4 regions of the Streptomyces sp. NPDC001407 genome follow, and region 3 is predicted to be linked to each of the others. Evidence: riboswitches for the same ligand, from Rfam matches in the RefSeq annotation. Region 3 holds a riboswitch; each other region holds the start of a gene.

Region 1 (4,204 bases), on a different contig from region 3:
TCGGTCAGCGAGCCGATCTGGTTGACCTTGACCAGCAGGGCGTTGGCGGCGCCCTCCTCGATGCCGCGGCCGAGGCGCTCGGGGTTGGTGACGAACAGGTCGTCACCGACGATCTGCACCTTGTCGCCGAGGCGCTCGGTGAGGGTCTTCCAGCCGTCCCAGTCGTCCTCGAACAGCGGGTCCTCGATGGAGACCAGCGGGTACGCGGCGACGAGCTCGGCGTAGTAGTCCGTCATCTCGGAGGCCGAGCGGGACTTGCCCTCGAAGTTGTACGAGCCGTCCTTGTAGAACTCGGAGGCGGCGACGTCCAGGGCGAGCGCGATGTCCTGGCCGGGGGTGTAACCGGCCTGCTTGATGGCCTCGAGGATGAGGTCGAGGGCCTCGCGGTTGGAGCCCAGGTTCGGGGCGAAGCCGCCCTCGTCGCCGAGGCCGGTGGACAGGCCCTTGGCCTTCAGCACGGACTTGAGGGTGTGGTAGACCTCGGCGCCCCAGCGCAGGGCCTCGGAGAAGGACTCCGCGCCGATCGGGGCGATCATGAACTCCTGGATGTCCACGTTGGAGTCGGCGTGCGACCCACCGTTGAGGATGTTCATCATCGGAACGGGCAGCAGGTGCGCGTTCGGGCCGCCCAGGTAGCGGAACAGCGGCAGGTCGGAGGCCTCGGACGCGGCGTGCGCGACGGCGAGGGAGACGCCGAGGATGGCGTTGGCGCCGAGCGAGCCCTTGTTGTCGGTGGCGTCCAGGTCGAACATGGCCTGGTCGATCAGGCGCTGCTCGGTGGCGTCGTAGCCGACGAGCTCCGGGCCGATCTGCTCGATGACGGCCAGGACGGCCTTCTCGACGCCCTTGCCGAGGTAACGGTTCTTGTCACCGTCACGGAGCTCGATGGCCTCGAAGGCACCGGTCGAGGCACCGGACGGCACGGCGGCACGGCCCGTGGAGCCGTCGTCGAGGCCGACCTCGACCTCGACCGTGGGGTTGCCTCGCGAGTCGAGGATCTCGCGAGCTACGACGACGTCGATGGACGGCACGAGGGTCTCCTTCGTGTGTGTCTGGAGTTCTGCGAGCACGAGCCTAACGGGCGGCGGGGGGTCGCCCTGCCGTCGGGACGGCCCACGGGCCGAAAAATGCCACAAAGGCGCAGATGGCGGGGCGAATGGCGGCAATGTTCGCTGAGCGATGAAGTGGGCCGGGGTTGGGTGCGGGTTGCTTTGCGCCTGCGGCGGGCTTTTGTTCCCCTACCCGCCCCTTCCCGAAACCGGGGAGACCCCGGACCCCTACCCGGCTTCGCCGGGTGTCCTCAAGCGCCGGACGGGCTGGATGTGCGGTCCGTAGTCCGTTGCCTGCGACGCTGGATTGCGGGCCGCAGGTTACGAACCCACGCTCCGTGCAATCCAGCCCGTCCGGCGTTTGAGGACACCGCGCGTCAGCGCGGTCAGGGGTCTGGGGCGAAGCCCCAGTTTCGGGAAGGGGCGGGGTAGGGGAACAAAGCGCCGCAGGCGCAGTCAAGCCGCACCCGGGCACGGGTCCGGGGCGGAGCCGCGCATCAGATGCTGCGGGAAGGGGCGGGGCCGGGGAAACAAACGAACCCCGCTCCGGCGCGCTCGGGGTACGCGTCGGGGCGGGGCCGTGGGGCTGAGGCGTCAGCTCAGGTGCAGGTGCTGACCCGGGAAGATCAGGTCGGCGTTGTCGACGACGTCCTTGTTGAGGTCGTAGAGCTTCTCCCAGCCGCCCTTGACCTTGTTCGCATCGGCGATCTTGCCGAGCGTGTCGCCTTCCTTGACCTCGTACTCGCCGTCACCCTTCTTCACCGTCTTCGGGGCGGCGTGCTTCGGCGCGGTCTGCTTCGGGGCCGGGGCGGCCTCGGACTCGTCCTCGTCGGAGCTCTGCGCCTGCGGCGCGGCGTGCTTCGGGGTGGTCTTCTTCGGCGTGGCCTGGCGCTCGCTGCGGTCGGCGTGCGACTTCGTGGAGGTGCCGCGGTCGGCCTTCTCCGAGCCGGAGGTGTCCGCGCCGGCACCCGAACCACCGGGGGTCATGCCGGACACGGCGCAGCCCCAGGCGCCCGGGCCCTGCATGGCGAGGAGCTTCTCGGCGACGGCGATCTGCTGGGACTTGCTGGCGTGGTCGGCTCGGTCGGCGTAGCTCTGGCCGCCGGCGGCGTTCCAGGAGGACTGCGAGAACTGCAGGCCGCCGTAGTAGCCGTTGCCGGTGTTGATGGACCAGTTACCGCCGGACTCGCACTGGGCGACCTTGTCCCAGGTGGAGACGGAGGCGGCGTTCGCGGAGGTCGCGATCATCAGCGGGGCCGCGACCGCGGCGCCGGTGACACCGGCGAGCGTGACGATGCGGACGGCCTTGGACGGACGACGGTGCTTGCCCTTGGACATGAGTCGTTTCCTCACCGACGCCTACGAGGTGAGCTGTCGGGTTCGGGCTGTGAGTTCGCCCGGCCTCGTGTGCGAGCACACTCGGCTTCACCCCAAGCCGTTCCGGTCCTCGCGGACCGTTCCGGCGCCTACCTTGGTTCCCCCGCTCCTGCCTACGGCGCTTTCGCGACGACTCCGCCGGTCGCCGGCAGGATTCGGCGTGGCGACCGTGGTGCTCGCGGTGGCGAGCGGTCATGACGGTAAGCACTCCGGGCCGACGGGTTCAAACCCCTCTTTCCAGCCACAGTTGCCTCTTGTTACCCATGGAAACCTGACATATCCGCAGGTGGGAGCGGGTGCGCCAAGTTTCGGAGGAGGCCGTTCCGCGGAAGTTCAACGAGACCCATGTCTCACTTTCGACTGGAACGGACATTCCCCCCGAACTGTCGGGCTATTTACCGACCTCAAGCCGCTGACCAGGAAGGATCAGATCGGGATCGGATCCGACAACTTTCTCGTTCCGCTGGTACAGCGATTGCCATCCACCGCTAACGGAGTGAGCCTCCGCGATGACTGACAGGTTGTCACCCGGCCGCACGGTGTAATCCCCCGCGGCGGGCCTGCCGGTGCGGGCGTCATCGCCACCCCGGGACGCGCGGCCCTCGTCGTCCGAACGCGGCGGCTCCGCGCGGTGCTTGCCCGAGCCGGAACCGGAGCCCGGGTCCGAGCTCGAACCGGAGCCGGGCTCCGGGCTGCCGGTGGACGGCGCGTGCGGCGACGCGGGGTCCGTGGGCCGCTCACCGGCGGACGGGTCGGTGGGTGCCTGCGTGGACGGCGAAGCGCCCGACGTGGGGATTTCGGTGGGATCGCCCGTGGGTCCGCTCGTGGGACCCGTCGTGGGACCGCCCGGGTCCTTGCGGTGCTTGCCGCCCTCGGGCTTGTCGCTCTTGCCGCTCGCGGAAGGCGAGGGCGTCCCGGAAGAGGGCTTCGCATCCGGCTTCGCGTCCGGGTTTGCGGACGGTGAGGCCGGGGCAGCCGGGGAAGCGGTGGAGTCCGACGGCGCGGAGCCGCCCGTCGCGGGTGCGGAGGGAGTGCGCTCCGGTGCACGAGGCGCGGGCGCGTCGTACGTGGGCTCCTTGGTGCTGCCGGGGGTCACCTCCGGAGCCTCGCCGCCCTTGGTGAGGCCCGCGGCGGAGCCGCAGGACTGCCAGGTGCTCGCCCCGGCGTTCAGGACGTTCTCGGCGACGGCGATCTGCTGCTGCCGGCTGGCGAGGTCGGGCCGCGGGGCGTACGTCCGGCCGCCGTACTGCTCCCACAGCTCCTGGGTCATCTGCAGCCCGCCGTACGCGCCGTTGCCGGAGTTGGTGCTCCACGTCCCGCCGGACTCGCACTGGGCGACGCGGTCCCACGTGGGGGCGCCGGCGGCGTTGGCGCCGGTGGCCGCGAGCAGCGGCATGGCGAGGGCCGAGCCCGTCACCCCCGCTGCGACCACGACGGCGGGTACCTGACGGGGGCGACGATGTCGACCGTTCCCGGAGCGCATGCGATGGCCTCTCGTGTGGCGGCGAATATGGTGGTCGAACATAGCCACCGCCCTCACGAGTCACAAGCCGGTGTAGCGCAGGTCACGCGGTGGTCACGCCAGTTGACGCAGGGTCATCCGGAGCGCGGTGCGAACTCGACCGGCAGGGTGCGCAGTCCGCGCATGATGAGCCCGCCGCGCCACCGCAACTCCTCGGGGTCGACGGAAAGCCGCAGGTCAGGGAGGCGGCGCAGCAGTGTCGCGAGCGCGGTCCTGCCTTCGAGGCGGGCCAGCGGGGCGCCCAGGCAGTAGTGGA
Region 2 (4,204 bases), 110 kb from region 3:
TGCTGCCCTCGGCCGGGCCGGTGCCGCCGCCCACCAGCGTGGTGACGCCGGAGGCGAGGGCCTCGTCCGCGATCTGCGGGCAGATGAAGTGGACGTGGGCGTCGACGGCCCCGGCGGTGAGGATCTTCCCGTTGCCCGCGATGATCTCGGTCTCGGGGCCGATGACGAGGTCGGGGTGGACACCGTCCATGGTGTCGGGGTTGCCGGCCTTGCCGATGCCGGTGATGCGGCCGTCGCGGATGCCGATGTCGGCCTTGACGACGCCCCAGTGGTCGAGGACGACGGCGCCGGTGATGACGGTGTCGGGGGCGCCGTCGGCGCGGGTCGCGCGGGACTGGCCCATGGACTCCCGGATGACCTTGCCGCCGCCGAAGACCGCCTCGTCCCCGGCGTGGCCGGGGCCCCCGCTGCGGTCCTCCTCGATCTCGACGAGGAGGTCGGTGTCGGCGAGGCGGATGCGGTCGCCGACAGTGGGGCCGAACAGTTCCGCGTACGCGGCCCGGCTGAGCTCAGTCATCGAGCGGTCCTCCGCACTCGCCGCGCAGCCCCTCGACGATCCGCTTGCCGGCGATCGGCACCAGGCCGACCTCGACGGGGATGCCGGGCTCGAAGCGCACGGCGGTGCCGGCGGCGATGTCGAGCCGCTTGCCGCGCGCGGCGGCGCGGTCGAAGTCGAGGCCCGGGTTGGCCTCGGCGAAGTGATAGTGCGAGCCGACCTGCACGGGCCGGTCGGCGGCGTTGAGCACGGTGAGACGGGTGCGGTGGAGCCCCTGGTTGAGGGGTACGGGGGCGTCGGCGAGCAGGATCTCTCCGGGAATCATGGCGGTCTTCCCCTTCAGCCGATGGGCTCGTGCACGGTGACGAGCTTGGTGCCGTCCGGGAAGGTGGCCTCCACCTGGACCTCGTGGATCATCTCGGGTATGCCGCTCATCACTTCGTCGCGGGTGAGCACCTTGCGCCCGGAGGACATCAGCTCGGCGACGGTCCGGCCGTCGCGGGCGCCTTCCAGGACGTGGACGGTGATCAGGGCCACCGCCTCGGGGTGGTTGAGGAGCACCCCACGGGCGCGGCGCTTCTCGGCTACGTCGGCGGCCACATGGAGAAGCAGGCGTTCCTGCTCATGCGGGGAGAGTTGCATGCGTCCACCTCACTGACGAACCAGTCCCCCTAGCGGAACCCAACGGGGGCACACAAGAGTTCTACACACCTTTGACCTGGGGTTCTTCATCGGACGGCCAGGGATTGCAGATTAGAGCGGAAGCTTTTCCAACGCGTTAACTGACTCTTTGCGCATCCATGGCCAGAGGAGTCGGGAGGGACCGGAGGGGCGGAAGGGGCGGATCCGGCGATCCGGGCCGGGACTTGGTGCCGCTGCTGTCTGCATCTACTGGATCTTCTGGTCCGGATCACTCCGCCGCTCCCTCATGACACGTACGACGGACTACGGGCGCCGCAGACCGCGCGCGTCGGCCGCACGGGGCCGGGAGAAGTCCTCGCAGCCGCGTTCGAGGACGGTGGGCGGGAGTTGCCCGGGAGCACCCTGGCGCGTCCGGTGCCGGTCCGGGCCGGGGCGCGGCGGCGCGTCCGGGGCGCCATCCCGCTCACACTCCCGCCCGCGCCCATGGATCACGGGTCGGCGGGCGAATAAACACCGCTCCCCCAGACGCCGGACGGTGTCGTAGACGAGGCGCGGTGATCGATTTCAGCCGGGCACGCACGCCGCGCCGGAGCCCTGTCGACGGGCCCCAGGCCAGCGGCTCAACAGGGCTTCGCCGAAACGGACAATCCCCGTCGTGTCCAGCGGAATTGCCCAGGAGTGAGCAGCCTCACATACCTCTGGTTCCGCTCGGAATCCGTACCTGGGCTGCGCCAAGATCCCGTCGACGACAAGACCCCGCCATCCCGGCGGGGCGGTCCAGGCGGACGCCGAACCCCGCCGCTGTCTGGATGCCGGGTCGACCGATCGCACCGGTGGGGATGGAGGACCCGAGCACGGTGGGACGACCAAGAGTAGTGCGGTCGGCCCTTGGGGTGAAGCCGTTGACACGGCCGGGCATCTTCGCCTGCCCGAACCCGACAGGTCATCCTTCACAGGCGGCTGACGAAGGGTTGGCACATGGGCGCGCACAAACGTCCGTCAATGATGTCCAGGGCCGGCGCGGCCTCCGCGCTCACGCTCGCCGCCGTCGGCGCCACGGTGCTGGTGCCGGGCGGCGCGACAGGGGCAGCGGCATCGACCGTCGCCACCGAAGCACTGCACATCGCGGCCTCGAAACAGGGCTCGCCCTATCAATGGGGTGCGACCGGCCCTTACCGCTTCGACTGCTCGGGCCTGACCCTCTACTCCTTCAAGCGGGCCGGGAAGAGCCTGCCCCGCACCGCCGCCGAGCAGTACAACCGGACCACCCACATCTCCCGCTCCGCCCGCGAAGCCGGTGACCTGGTGTTCTTCGTCTCCGGCCAGGGTGTCTACCACGTCGGGATATACGCGGGTGGCGGCAAGATCTGGCACGCGCCCAAGACCGGCGCGGTGGTCCGTCTGGAGCGGATCTGGACGAACAACGTCCGCTACGGCCGGGTGGACTGACCGGCCCTCACGCCCGGCAGCACGCGGCCGCGACGCCGCGCCGGGGCCCCGCACGCCGTGCGGGGCCCCGGCCCCGCCCTCACCGTTCGGCGCTGAGGGCGGGCACCGTCCAGGGCAACGAGATCCACACGGTCTTGCCGCCGTCCGGGTTCGGGGTGAAGAAGACCCTTCCCCCGCGCTCCGCGGTGAGGCAGCGGATGATGACCAGGCCCCGCCCGTTGTCCTGCTGGACGGCGGCGGGCAGTCTGCGGGGCAAGCGCGGGTGGCTGTCCGTGACCCCGATCCGCAACTGCCGGTCGAGTTCGAGCCGGACCTCGACGGTGAAGGTGGGCGACTGGCCGCGGGTGTGCTGCACGGCGTTGGTGGCGAGCTCGGAGACGATCAGCCGCACGGTCTCGGCGGCTTCCGTGCCGCCCGGCAGCCCCCAGTCCGCGAGCACGCCGGCCACATAGCGGCGTGCGGTGGAGACCGAGGCGGGGGCGCTCGGCAGGGTGACGGTGGCTTCTTGATGATCTGCCATGGCGCAGTCCCTTTCCCGCCGGGAGCGGACTCCGACGCAATGCGCCGTGAAGTCGAGAGCGCTTCCGGTCGGCTCTGCGCGACAGCCTGCCACCGGAAATGGTGAGGATGCGGGCGATCTCCCGAGATCTGCATATATCTGTCGCTCGAAGCGGTGAACTCTACGACGAGCGACCGGATTCCGGCGGCACAGTGGTCTATTGACAAGAAACACCAGGTTCACCACGGGCGGAGGCAGGGCTATGCGAAACGGACCCGCGGTGCGCCGCCGCAAACTCGGCGGTGAGCTGCGCCGCCAGCGCGAACTCGCGGGACTGACCAGCCTGGAGGCCGCCCACGCGGTGGGCTGGCACCAGTCGAAAGTCAGCCGGATCGAGACGGGCAGCAGTGGCGTGAAGTCCTCGGACGTCGCGCTGCTGCTGGACGCGTACGGAGTGTCGGACCCCGAACTGCGCGCGCTGCTGGGAGCGCTGTGCGGGGCGGGCACCGCCGATGCGGAGGGCGGCCGCCGGGGCTGGTGGTACGCCTACCGCAATCTGCTGCCCCCGGCGTATCTCGACTTCATCAGCCTGGAATCGGAGGCGTCGCGGTTACGCACCCTGGAGACGACGGTCGTGCCGGGCCTCCTCCAGACTCCCGCCTACGCCCGCGCCGTGACCCGTGCGGCGCTCAACGACCCGCCGCCGGAACAGGTCGAGAAGCTGGTCCGGGTGCGCATGGCACGGCAGTCGGTGCTGGGTGGCGCCAGCCCACTGGAGTTGTGCGCCGTGCTGGACGAGGCGGTGCTCCGCCATCAGGTCGGCGGACGGGAGGTCATGGCCGGGCAGTTGCGACACCTGGTGGAAACGGGTGCACAGCGTCATGTGCGGCTGCATGTACTGCCGTTCTCCAGGAGCGGCCACATTGGCATCACCGGGCCTTTTGTTATTTTCTCATTTCCGCGCATTGCTGATCTGGACGTGGTTGTTCTCGACCATTTGACGAGTAGCCTCTACCTGGAGCGGAAAGAAGACCTCCGGGCGTACGCCGCCGCATTCACCACGCTGCGGGCGCACGCCCTCTCGCACGAGAACTCGCTGGATTTCATCGCCGGGATCA
Region 3 (4,204 bases):
GGCTGCGGGCGAGCGACGGACTCGGCGCGCTGCTGTCCAGCAAGGTCAACCAGTGGACGCTGCTGGTCGGTTGCCTGCCGCTGGCCCACGCGCTGGGCGGCGGGGGAGCGGCCCTGCCGCTGGTGACCCGCCAGGTCGACGAGGTCGCCCTGACCGCGGCCCAGACCGTCCTCGCCGTGGTGGTCCTGCTCGACCTGCGGTTCGTGCGCCTCCAGGCAGCCGGTCTCTTCGTCCTCTTCGCGGTGCAGTTCGCCCTGCCGGGCGAGTCCGCCCGGCTCCTCATGACCTATGTGTATCTGGGCCTCGCCGTCGTGCTGCTGGCCACCCGCGTCCGTCAGCTGCCCGCCACGGCCCGTGCGCTGGGCGGGCGCATCGAGGGTGACCCGCACTACTGACGCGGCGGCGCTCGGCCCGGCAGGCCGTGGCCGCCGGTCACGGTTCGGTGATGAGATCGGTGAGGGCCTTGATGCCGTCCGCCGCCAGCACCCGGCGCTGCCGGTCCGCCGGGGTGCCCCGCCGCAGCAGGCGGTGCACCAGCGAGCTCACCTGCTGGAGGTCACCGGCCTCCTCCAGCGCCTGCCCGATGTGCCCGAGCAGGGTCTGCACGACGTCCTCGGCACCGCGGCGCTTGCCCTCGGGGTCGACGAGCACGCCTTCCAGGCCGTGCCGGGCGGCGTGCCAGTTCGCGGCGCCGAGCAGCTCCGGCGGGCAGTACGCCGCCCGGCGGCCGCTCTTCTCGTCGCGGATGGCGGTCGCCACCATGCCGCGCACTATCCCGGCGAACATCACGGCGTCGTCGGCGCGCAGCTGGACGTCCAGACAGCGCACCTCGATCGTGGGATAGCGGTCGGACAGCCTGGCCTGCCAGTACAGCTGCCCCCGGTCGCTGATCGCCCCGGCGACGAAGAGCGCCTGGATACGCTCCTCGTAGTCGGCGAGATCGGTGAAGTGCGGAGGCGGGCCGCTGACGGGCCAGCGGCTGTAGACCACGGTGCGCCAGCTGGCGAAGCCGGTGTCGTGGCCGTGCCACATCGGTGAGTTGGCCGCCATGGCCACCAGCACGGGCAGCCAGGGGCGGACGCGGTTGAGGACGGCGACGCCCATCTCCCGGTCGGGGATGGCGATATGCACATGCATCCCGTTGACCAGTTGCTCGTCGACCAGTTGGGCAGCCCGGCTGCGCATCGCCAGATAGCGCGGATGCCGGGTGACGGGTACGGGCACCAGGCCCGCGCGGGGTGACGTGCCGGACGCCGCGATCCGGCAGCCGTTCCGCTTGGCGGCGGAGCTCACCGCGTGGCGCAGCCGCAGCAGATGCCCGCTCGCCTCCGCGAGGTCCGCGCAGACCGGAGTGGCCACTTCCACCTGGGCCTGCAACAACTCCGCCTGAATCTCCCGCTCGTGCACGACCGGCTCCAGGTCCACCGCGGCGCAGACCTGCTCCGCCTTGGCAACGGGCAGTGCGGTGGCCGGGTCGAGCAGAAGATACTCCTCCTCGATCCCTAGGGTGAGCATGCCGTAGGGCTACCCTCGCGCTGTCACGGCGAACCGTGCGCTCCCCGCGGTCGCGTGTTTCTGACGCAAAGACGTCCGCCCTCCCGCGCGTACCGGCAGCGGAACGGATCCGGGTGACCGGATTTCAGTCGCCGGATTACCTCAACTCCCAAGAACGAAAAGGAGTTGCCTGATTTCCGTGCGCCGGAAAAGCACCCCGGTTCCACGAATGCCGTGAAGTGAAGAAGTTCACAGAAAGCCGTTCTGGCTCCGGTTTCCGGGACTTCGTGATGCAGGATCGTCACTCGAACACAAGATCCCGTCACCGAGACGGGCACCCCGGGCGGACGCCGAGTCCTGCCGCCGTTCCGGGTGCGGAGCAGACCGACTGGATCGGCAGGAGCGGGAGACCCAGGTACGGCGGACCACGATGGCGGTGGTCCTTGGGGTGAAGCCACGGATGTGGCCGGGCAACTTCGACAGCCCGAACCCGACAGGTCATCTTTCGCAGGCGGATGACGAAGGGTTTGACATGTCTGCGTTCCCCGGCATATCCACGCTGGTTTCCCGGGCCGGCGCCGCGACCGTCCTCACCGCCGCCACCGTCACCGCCTCGATGCTGCTGCCCGGAGTGGCGGCCGACGCCCAGGCGGCGACCCCGGGTCAGGCCGCGCTGAAGGTCGCCGCTTCCAAGAAGGGCTCGCCCTACCAGTACGGCGCCGCGGGCCCCAACCGCTTCGACTGCTCGGGCCTGACGCTCTACTCGTTCAAGAAGGTCGGCAAGAACCTGCCGCGCACCGCGCAGGACCAGTACAACAAGACCCGGCACCTCTCCGCCGGCTCCCGCCAGACCGGCGACCTCGTCTTCTTCCACTCCGGCAGCAACGTCTACCACGTGGGCATCTACGCCGGGGACAACAAGATCTGGCACTCGCCCAAGCCCGGCGCGTCCGTCCGCCTGGAGAAGATCTGGAGCGGCAGCGTCTGGTACGGCCGCGTCAACTGACCCCCGCGGACCACGGGAGACGGCCCCCGCCGCCGGAAGGCGCGCACGGGGGCCGTGTGCCGGTGTGAGCGGTGCAGCTGCGCGGTGGAGGATCAGGGCAGCTGCGCCCCGAAGGCCTGCAGGGCCGCGGGAACCGGCTGGAAGAAGGTCTCGCCGCCGGAGGAGCAGTCCCCGCTGCCGCCCGAGGTGAGGCCCAGTGCCGCGTCGTTGTCGAAGAGGGCGCCGCCGCTGTCGCCCGGCTCGGCGCACACGCTGGTGTCGATCAGGCCGTCGACCTGGCCCTCCTGGTAGTTGACGGTCGCGTTGAGGCCGGTGACCTGGCCGTCGTGCAGGCCGCTGGTGCTGCCGCTGCGCTGCACCTGCTCGCCGACGGTCGCCTCGGCGGCCCGGCTGATGTTCTGCCGGCCGCCGTTGTAGAGGTCTACCGCGCTGGTGTGGTCGGAGGAGCCGGTGTAGCGCACCAGGGCGTAGTCGTGGCCGGGGAAGGTCGAGCTCTCCGTCGTGCCGGCCTGGGCGCCGCCCTGCGAGTCGGACCAGTCGGCCGAGGCGTTGCCGCAGTGTCCGGCCGTCAGGAAGTACGGCTGCCCGTCCTTGGTGACGTTGAAGCCGAGCGAACAGCGCACCCCGCTGCCCCAGATGGCGTCGCCACCGGCGATGAGCGGCCGGAAGGTGCCGGCCGTCCTTCTGAGCGTGGCCTTGTCGCCCAGGCTCGCGACGACCTTGTCGAGCCGGCTCAGCCGCGCCCCGCGCACCGTGCTGTCGGCGGTGACGACGACCTTGTTGGTCTTCGGGTCGACCGACCAGGCGGTACCCGGGATGGACGCCCGGTCCTTCAGGATGCCTCTGGCAGAGTCGAGTTCGGCCGCCGAGTGCCGGACCTGCTTGGCCTCGGCGCCCGTGGCCCGTACCTTCGCCGCCGTCGTCGCGTCGAGCACGTCGACGACGAGCCGGTGGGTGGCGGCGTCGTAGTACGAGCCGGCCGTGCTCGCGGGGAGCTCGGCGGCGATCCGCTGGGCGAGGCCGGACGCCTGCTCGGCGGAGAGGGTGTCGGCCGACGGCGCCGACGTGGCGTGGGCGGCCGGCAGGGCGAGTGCGGCGGTCGCGAGGACGGCGGCTGCCGTGCCGGCCATGGCGGAACGGCGTGCGGATATGCGAGGACGTTTCACGTGGCCTCCCGTGGGGGGTGCCCGACGAGTCCGATGTCCGGGCACGGAGGGTGGATGTGACGTGATGACAGGGCCGTGACGGCCGATGCGCCACCCGGGGCCGACCGGGAGCCGCTAGTCGCGTCCATGTCAATTCTCGGAGTATCGGATCGTCCATGTGAACGTTCAAGAGCGACATTCGGTCGTACGGGCGGTGCGCCGACAAGTCCCCTACGTCACACGCGTACCGCGAGCCGCCCTCGTGAACGCCCGTGACGGGCGCGGATGGCTGAGGCGCGGTGAGCGGACAGGAAGGGGCGCGACTGTCCGGATACCGTTCTCTCGAGGGGCGGAGCGAAGGTTTCTTTGCGTTCCTTTAACAGGCCCCGGGGGCGCCGATGACAACGGGCCCCCGACCGTCGAGCGGTCGAAGGCCCGTCCCCGGTGCCTGCCGGGCGTCGCGCCTACTGCGCGCCCGTCGTGTGCGTCGGGCGGATCGGCCCGCTGGGCTCCGTCCCCGGGATCGGGGCGCCCTCGGCGTGCTCGATGGGCGCGCCCA
Region 4 (4,204 bases), on a different contig from region 3:
CACCCGCGCCCGCGGGCCGGCGAGGCGACCCCCTGGGCCTTCCCGGCCCCCGAGCGCGGCACCCTGCCCAACGGCCTGACCGTGCTGCGCTGCCACCGCCCCGGCCAGCAGATCGTGGCCGTCGAGGTCAACCTCCTGGCGCCGCTGGACGCCGAGCCGGAGGGCCTCGACGGGGTCGCCACCATCATGGCCCGCGCCCTGTCGGAGGGCACCGACAAGCACACCGCCGAGGAGTTCACCGCCGAGCTGGAGCGCTGCGGCGCCACCCTCGACGCGCACGCCGACCACCCCGGCGTCCGGGTCTCCCTGGAGGTGCCCGCCTCCCGGCTCGCCAAGGCCCTCGCCCTGCTCGCGGACGCCCTGCGCGCCCCCGCGTTCCCCGACAGCGAGATCGAGCGGCTCGTCCGCAACCGCCTGGACGAGATCCCGCACGAGCTGGCCAACCCCTCCCGCCGCGCCGCCATGGCGCTCTCGAAGCACCTCTTCCCGGCCGACGCGCGCATGTCGCGCCCCCGCCAGGGCACCGAGGAGACCGTCGAGCGCGTCGACGCCGCCGCCGTGCGCGCCTTCTACGAGGCGCACGTCCGGCCCGCCACCACGACCGCCGTGGTCGTCGGCGACTTCACCGGCATCGACCTGGAGGAGGCGCTCGGCGACTCCCTCGGCGCCTGGACGGGCTCCGCCGCCGAGCCCCGGCCGGTGCCGCCGATCACCGCCGACGACACCGGCCGCGTGGTCATCGTGGACCGCCCCGGCGCCGTCCAGACGCAACTGCTGATCGGCCGGATCGGCGCCGACCGGCACGACCGCGTCTGGCCCGCCCAGGTGCTCGGCACGTACTGCCTGGGCGGCACCCTCACCTCCCGCCTGGACCGCGTCCTGCGCGAGGAGAAGGGCTACACCTACGGCGTACGGGCCTTCGGCCAGGTGCTGCGCTCCTCCCCGGAGGGCACCGGCGCGGCCATGCTCGCCATCAGCGGCTCGGTCGACACCGCCTCCACCGGCCCCGCCCTGGAAGACCTGTGGACGGTGCTGCGCACCCTCGCCGCCGAGGGCCTGACGGACGCCGAGCGGGACACCGCCGTGCAGAACCTCGTCGGTGTCGCGCCGCTGAAGTACGAGACCGCCGCGGCCGTCGCGGGCACGCTCGCCGACCAGGTCGAGCAGTATCTGCCGGACGACTTCCAGGCGCGGCTCTACGAGCGCCTCGCGCAGACCGGCACGGTGGAGGCGACGGCCGCCGTCGTCAACGCCTTCCCGGTCGACCGGCTCGTGACCGTCCTCGTCGGTGACGCCGCGGAGATCGAGGAGCCCGTCAAGGCGCTCGGGATCGGCGAGGTCACCGTCGTCAGCGGCTGACGCCTGACGGTGACTCACACCCGAGTCGCGTCCGACGGCTGATGTCTGACGCCGAGTGACATCAGCCACTCGGGAGGCGCGCGGGGCCGATGGGCCCGGCGCGCCTCCCTTATGCCCGATTTAGTGGACTGGTTGCACATCTCCGCTGTGTCGTACGCCACAAATCCCGGCTTCTGTTTGCCGTTCGAAAGTAGCGGCGTCTAGCGTCAGGGCGGCTGCCCGTCAGATGTGAGTCGCATCCGCGGCCCCGGACAGTCATCGCCGAGTCCCCGTACGGCGCGAGCCAGGGGAGCCGGGGACCCACATGTCCCTGGGGTGAATCGGGCCCCTCTCCGGAGGGATCCGTAGGAGACCTTCCTGCTCCGAACCCGTCAGCTAACCCGGTAGGCGAGAAGGAAGGAAAGGATCAGCCGTACCCATGGCGTTCACTCGTCCCACCGGTAAGCACCGCCGTCCGAGCCGCGCCGTCCGCGCCGGGGCGAACGCGGCGGGCATAGCCACCCTCGCGGCCACCGGTGTCATGGCGGGCTTCGCCGCGCCGGCGCTCGCCGCCACCGACGACGCCCCGCGCGTCGAGGACACCGGCCTGACGCAGGCCATCGTCATCGGTGACGACACGGCCGACCGCGTCGGCGAGCAGGCCGAGATCCAGCGCAGCGCCGCGGACGAGACCGCCGCCCGCCTCCAGGCCGAGGCCGCCGCCAAGAAGCAGGCCGCCGAGGTCAAGCAGAAGGCCGACGAGGCCAAGCGCAAGGCGGACGCCGAGCGCGCCGAGAAGGAGCGCATCGCCCGCGACGAGGAGCGCAAGCGCCTCAACACCTTCGTGGCGCCCATCGACGGCTCCTACGTCTCCACCGCCTACAAGGCGTCCAGCGGCCTGTGGTCCTCCGGCAGCCACACCGGTGTCGACTTCCACGCCGAGTCGGGCACCTCGGTGCACGCCGTGGGCGCCGGCACCATCGTCGAGGCGGGCTGGGGCGGCGCGTACGGCAACAACGTCGTCATCCAGCACAACGACGGCACCTACACGCAGTACGGCCACCTGTCGTCCATCGACGTCAGCGTCGGCCAGACGGTCACCCCCGGCCAGCAGATCGGCCTCTCCGGCGCCACCGGCAACGTCACCGGCCCGCACCTGCACTTCGAGGCCCGCACTGCGCCCACCTACGGCTCCGACATCGACCCGGTCGAGTACCTTCGCTCGCACGGCGTCAACGTCTGACGCACCGCGCGCCCCGGCTCTCACAGCCGTATCGCGGAGTTTCCCGTCACCAGGCCCCGGTTCACCGACCGGGGCCTTCGTGTTGGCCAAAACATATCGCTGACTTCACCGGCGCCATCGGAAATTCCCGGCCCCTGCAATAGAGTCGCCCGACAGGCGTCAATCGGCCGCGTTTCGCGGGGGTCAATGCGGAGGTTCACCCATGCGGGGCCGTACGTGAACGGCTATGACAACCCAGCGCCGGACAGCCGCGGAATTCCCACGCAGGCCGTGTGCACCGCGATCCGCGACGACATCGTCTCCGGCTCCTTCCCGCCCGGCAGCAGGCTCATCGAGGAACTGCTCGCCCGCCGCTACGGCGTCTCCCGCGTGCCCGTGCGCGAGGCCCTGCGCACCCTCGCCTCCGAAGGCTTCGTGACCACCCGCCGCCACGCGGGCGCCTGCGTCGCCGAACCCACCGAGCACGAGGCCGCCGACCTGCTCGACGTCCGGGCCCTGCTGGAGCCCCTGGGCGCCGCGCGCGCCGCGCAGCGCCGCACCGAGGCGCACCTCAAGGTGCTCCGTGGGCTGGTCAGGCTCGGTCTGGAGCGGGCGCGGGCCGGCCGGACCGGCGAACTGCGGCCCCTGGACGACTGGTTCGACGAGACCCTCGCCCAGGCCACCGGCAGCCCCAGCCTCGCCGCCCTGCTCACCCAGCTGCGGCTCAAGATCGCCTGGGTGTACGTGGCCGAGCCGCCCCTGCGGCCGGTGCGCACCTGGGAGGCGCACGGCGCCCTCGTCGACGCGATCGCCCGGGGCGACGCGGAGCGCGCGCGGGCGCTCGCCGCGACGCGCGCCGACCGCGCGCCGGGTGAATACCGGCTGCGCAGGCCCGTCCGTCAGGTCCGGGCGCGGAATCCGAAACAATCGGTGCGCACGGCGGCCGCCCCGTCCTGACAACAGGCGGTTATCCGCGGTCCGTTGCCGCCTTGTCCCTGGGAGGAATTCGCGCGGGGCGCGCACGGCGCGAAACCCGGCCCGGGTGGCCCGGCGGAATGCGGACGGCCCGGGAAAACGGACAACGGGGCCGCGGCGGCCTCCATCGGCCGCCGCGGCCCCGCCGCGCGCGATTGACCGTGAATCAGACGGTCTCCGGGAGCTCCTCGAGCCCCTCGGCGACCAGCTTCGCCAGACGGTCGAGCGCCGCCTCGGCACCCTCGGCGTCCGAGGCCAGGACGATCTCCTCGCCACCCTGGGCGCCCAGGCCCAGCACGGCCAGCATGGACGCGGCGTTGACGGCGTTGCCGTCGGCCTTGGCGATCGTCATCGGGACGCCCGCGGCCGTCGCCGCACGGACGAAGATCGACGCGGGACGAGCGTGCAGGCCCTCGGCCCAGCCGACATTGACGCGGCGCTCAGCCATGGTGTTGCCCTTCAAGTCGCTATTGGTTGTCTAGACCAGTGTCTCACGGGGTCCGCGGTGCTCCGGCTGCCCCCACCCTCCCCGGTCCGGCCCACCGGCGCGAGCCGGACCCGTTGTCGGTGGGCGGCCTTACGCTGGCTGCATGCAGACGCCGTCCGAGCATGCCTACCCGACCCACTGGGAAGCCGATGTGGTGCTGCGCGACGGCGGCACCGCACAGA

What was found. A riboswitch is a leader RNA that binds a small molecule or an ion and turns the genes downstream of it on or off. The one in region 3 is predicted to bind cyclic di-AMP.
Positions count from the first base shown of each region.
Region 1: linked by a shared signal. The riboswitch ahead of ACFY1P_RS28715 (transglycosylase family protein) and the one ahead of ACFY1P_RS13350 (C40 family peptidase) in region 3 are both predicted to bind cyclic di-AMP.
Region 2: linked by a shared signal. The riboswitch ahead of ACFY1P_RS12895 (C40 family peptidase) and the one ahead of ACFY1P_RS13350 (C40 family peptidase) in region 3 are both predicted to bind cyclic di-AMP.
Region 4: linked by a shared signal. The riboswitch ahead of ACFY1P_RS17885 (M23 family metallopeptidase) and the one ahead of ACFY1P_RS13350 (C40 family peptidase) in region 3 are both predicted to bind cyclic di-AMP.

Region 1 is NZ_JBIAWF010000026.1:16,468-20,671, reverse strand. It holds gene eno (phosphopyruvate hydratase) at 1-1,031, opposite strand, end outside; gene ACFY1P_RS28715 (transglycosylase family protein) at 1,644-2,387, opposite strand; cyclic di-AMP (ydaO/yuaA leader) riboswitch at 2,391-2,557, opposite strand; gene ACFY1P_RS28710 (transglycosylase family protein) at 2,818-3,858, opposite strand; gene ACFY1P_RS28705 (cytochrome P450) at 4,023-4,204, opposite strand, start outside.
Region 2 is NZ_JBIAWF010000007.1:124,250-128,453, reverse strand. It holds gene ACFY1P_RS12910 (urease subunit alpha) at 1-517, opposite strand, end outside; gene ACFY1P_RS12905 (urease subunit beta) at 510-821, opposite strand; gene ACFY1P_RS12900 (urease subunit gamma) at 836-1,138, opposite strand; cyclic di-AMP (ydaO/yuaA leader) riboswitch at 1,915-2,112, shown strand; gene ACFY1P_RS12895 (C40 family peptidase) at 2,117-2,587, shown strand; gene ACFY1P_RS12890 (ATP-binding protein) at 2,667-3,107, opposite strand; gene ACFY1P_RS12885 (helix-turn-helix transcriptional regulator) at 3,349-4,204, shown strand, end outside.
Region 3 is NZ_JBIAWF010000007.1:231,713-235,916, forward strand. It holds gene ACFY1P_RS13340 (hypothetical protein) at 1-395, shown strand, start outside; gene ACFY1P_RS13345 (glutamate--cysteine ligase) at 433-1,515, opposite strand; cyclic di-AMP (ydaO/yuaA leader) riboswitch at 1,846-2,023, shown strand; gene ACFY1P_RS13350 (C40 family peptidase) at 2,027-2,500, shown strand; gene ACFY1P_RS13355 (S1 family peptidase) at 2,593-3,630, opposite strand; gene ACFY1P_RS13360 (hypothetical protein) at 4,110-4,204, opposite strand, start outside.
Region 4 is NZ_JBIAWF010000012.1:9,939-14,142, forward strand. It holds gene ACFY1P_RS17880 (pitrilysin family protein) at 1-1,359, shown strand, start outside; cyclic di-AMP (ydaO/yuaA leader) riboswitch at 1,609-1,764, shown strand; gene ACFY1P_RS17885 (M23 family metallopeptidase) at 1,778-2,581, shown strand; gene ACFY1P_RS17890 (GntR family transcriptional regulator) at 2,852-3,517, shown strand; gene ACFY1P_RS17895 (HPr family phosphocarrier protein) at 3,702-3,983, opposite strand; gene ACFY1P_RS17900 (GNAT family N-acetyltransferase) at 4,126-4,204, shown strand, end outside.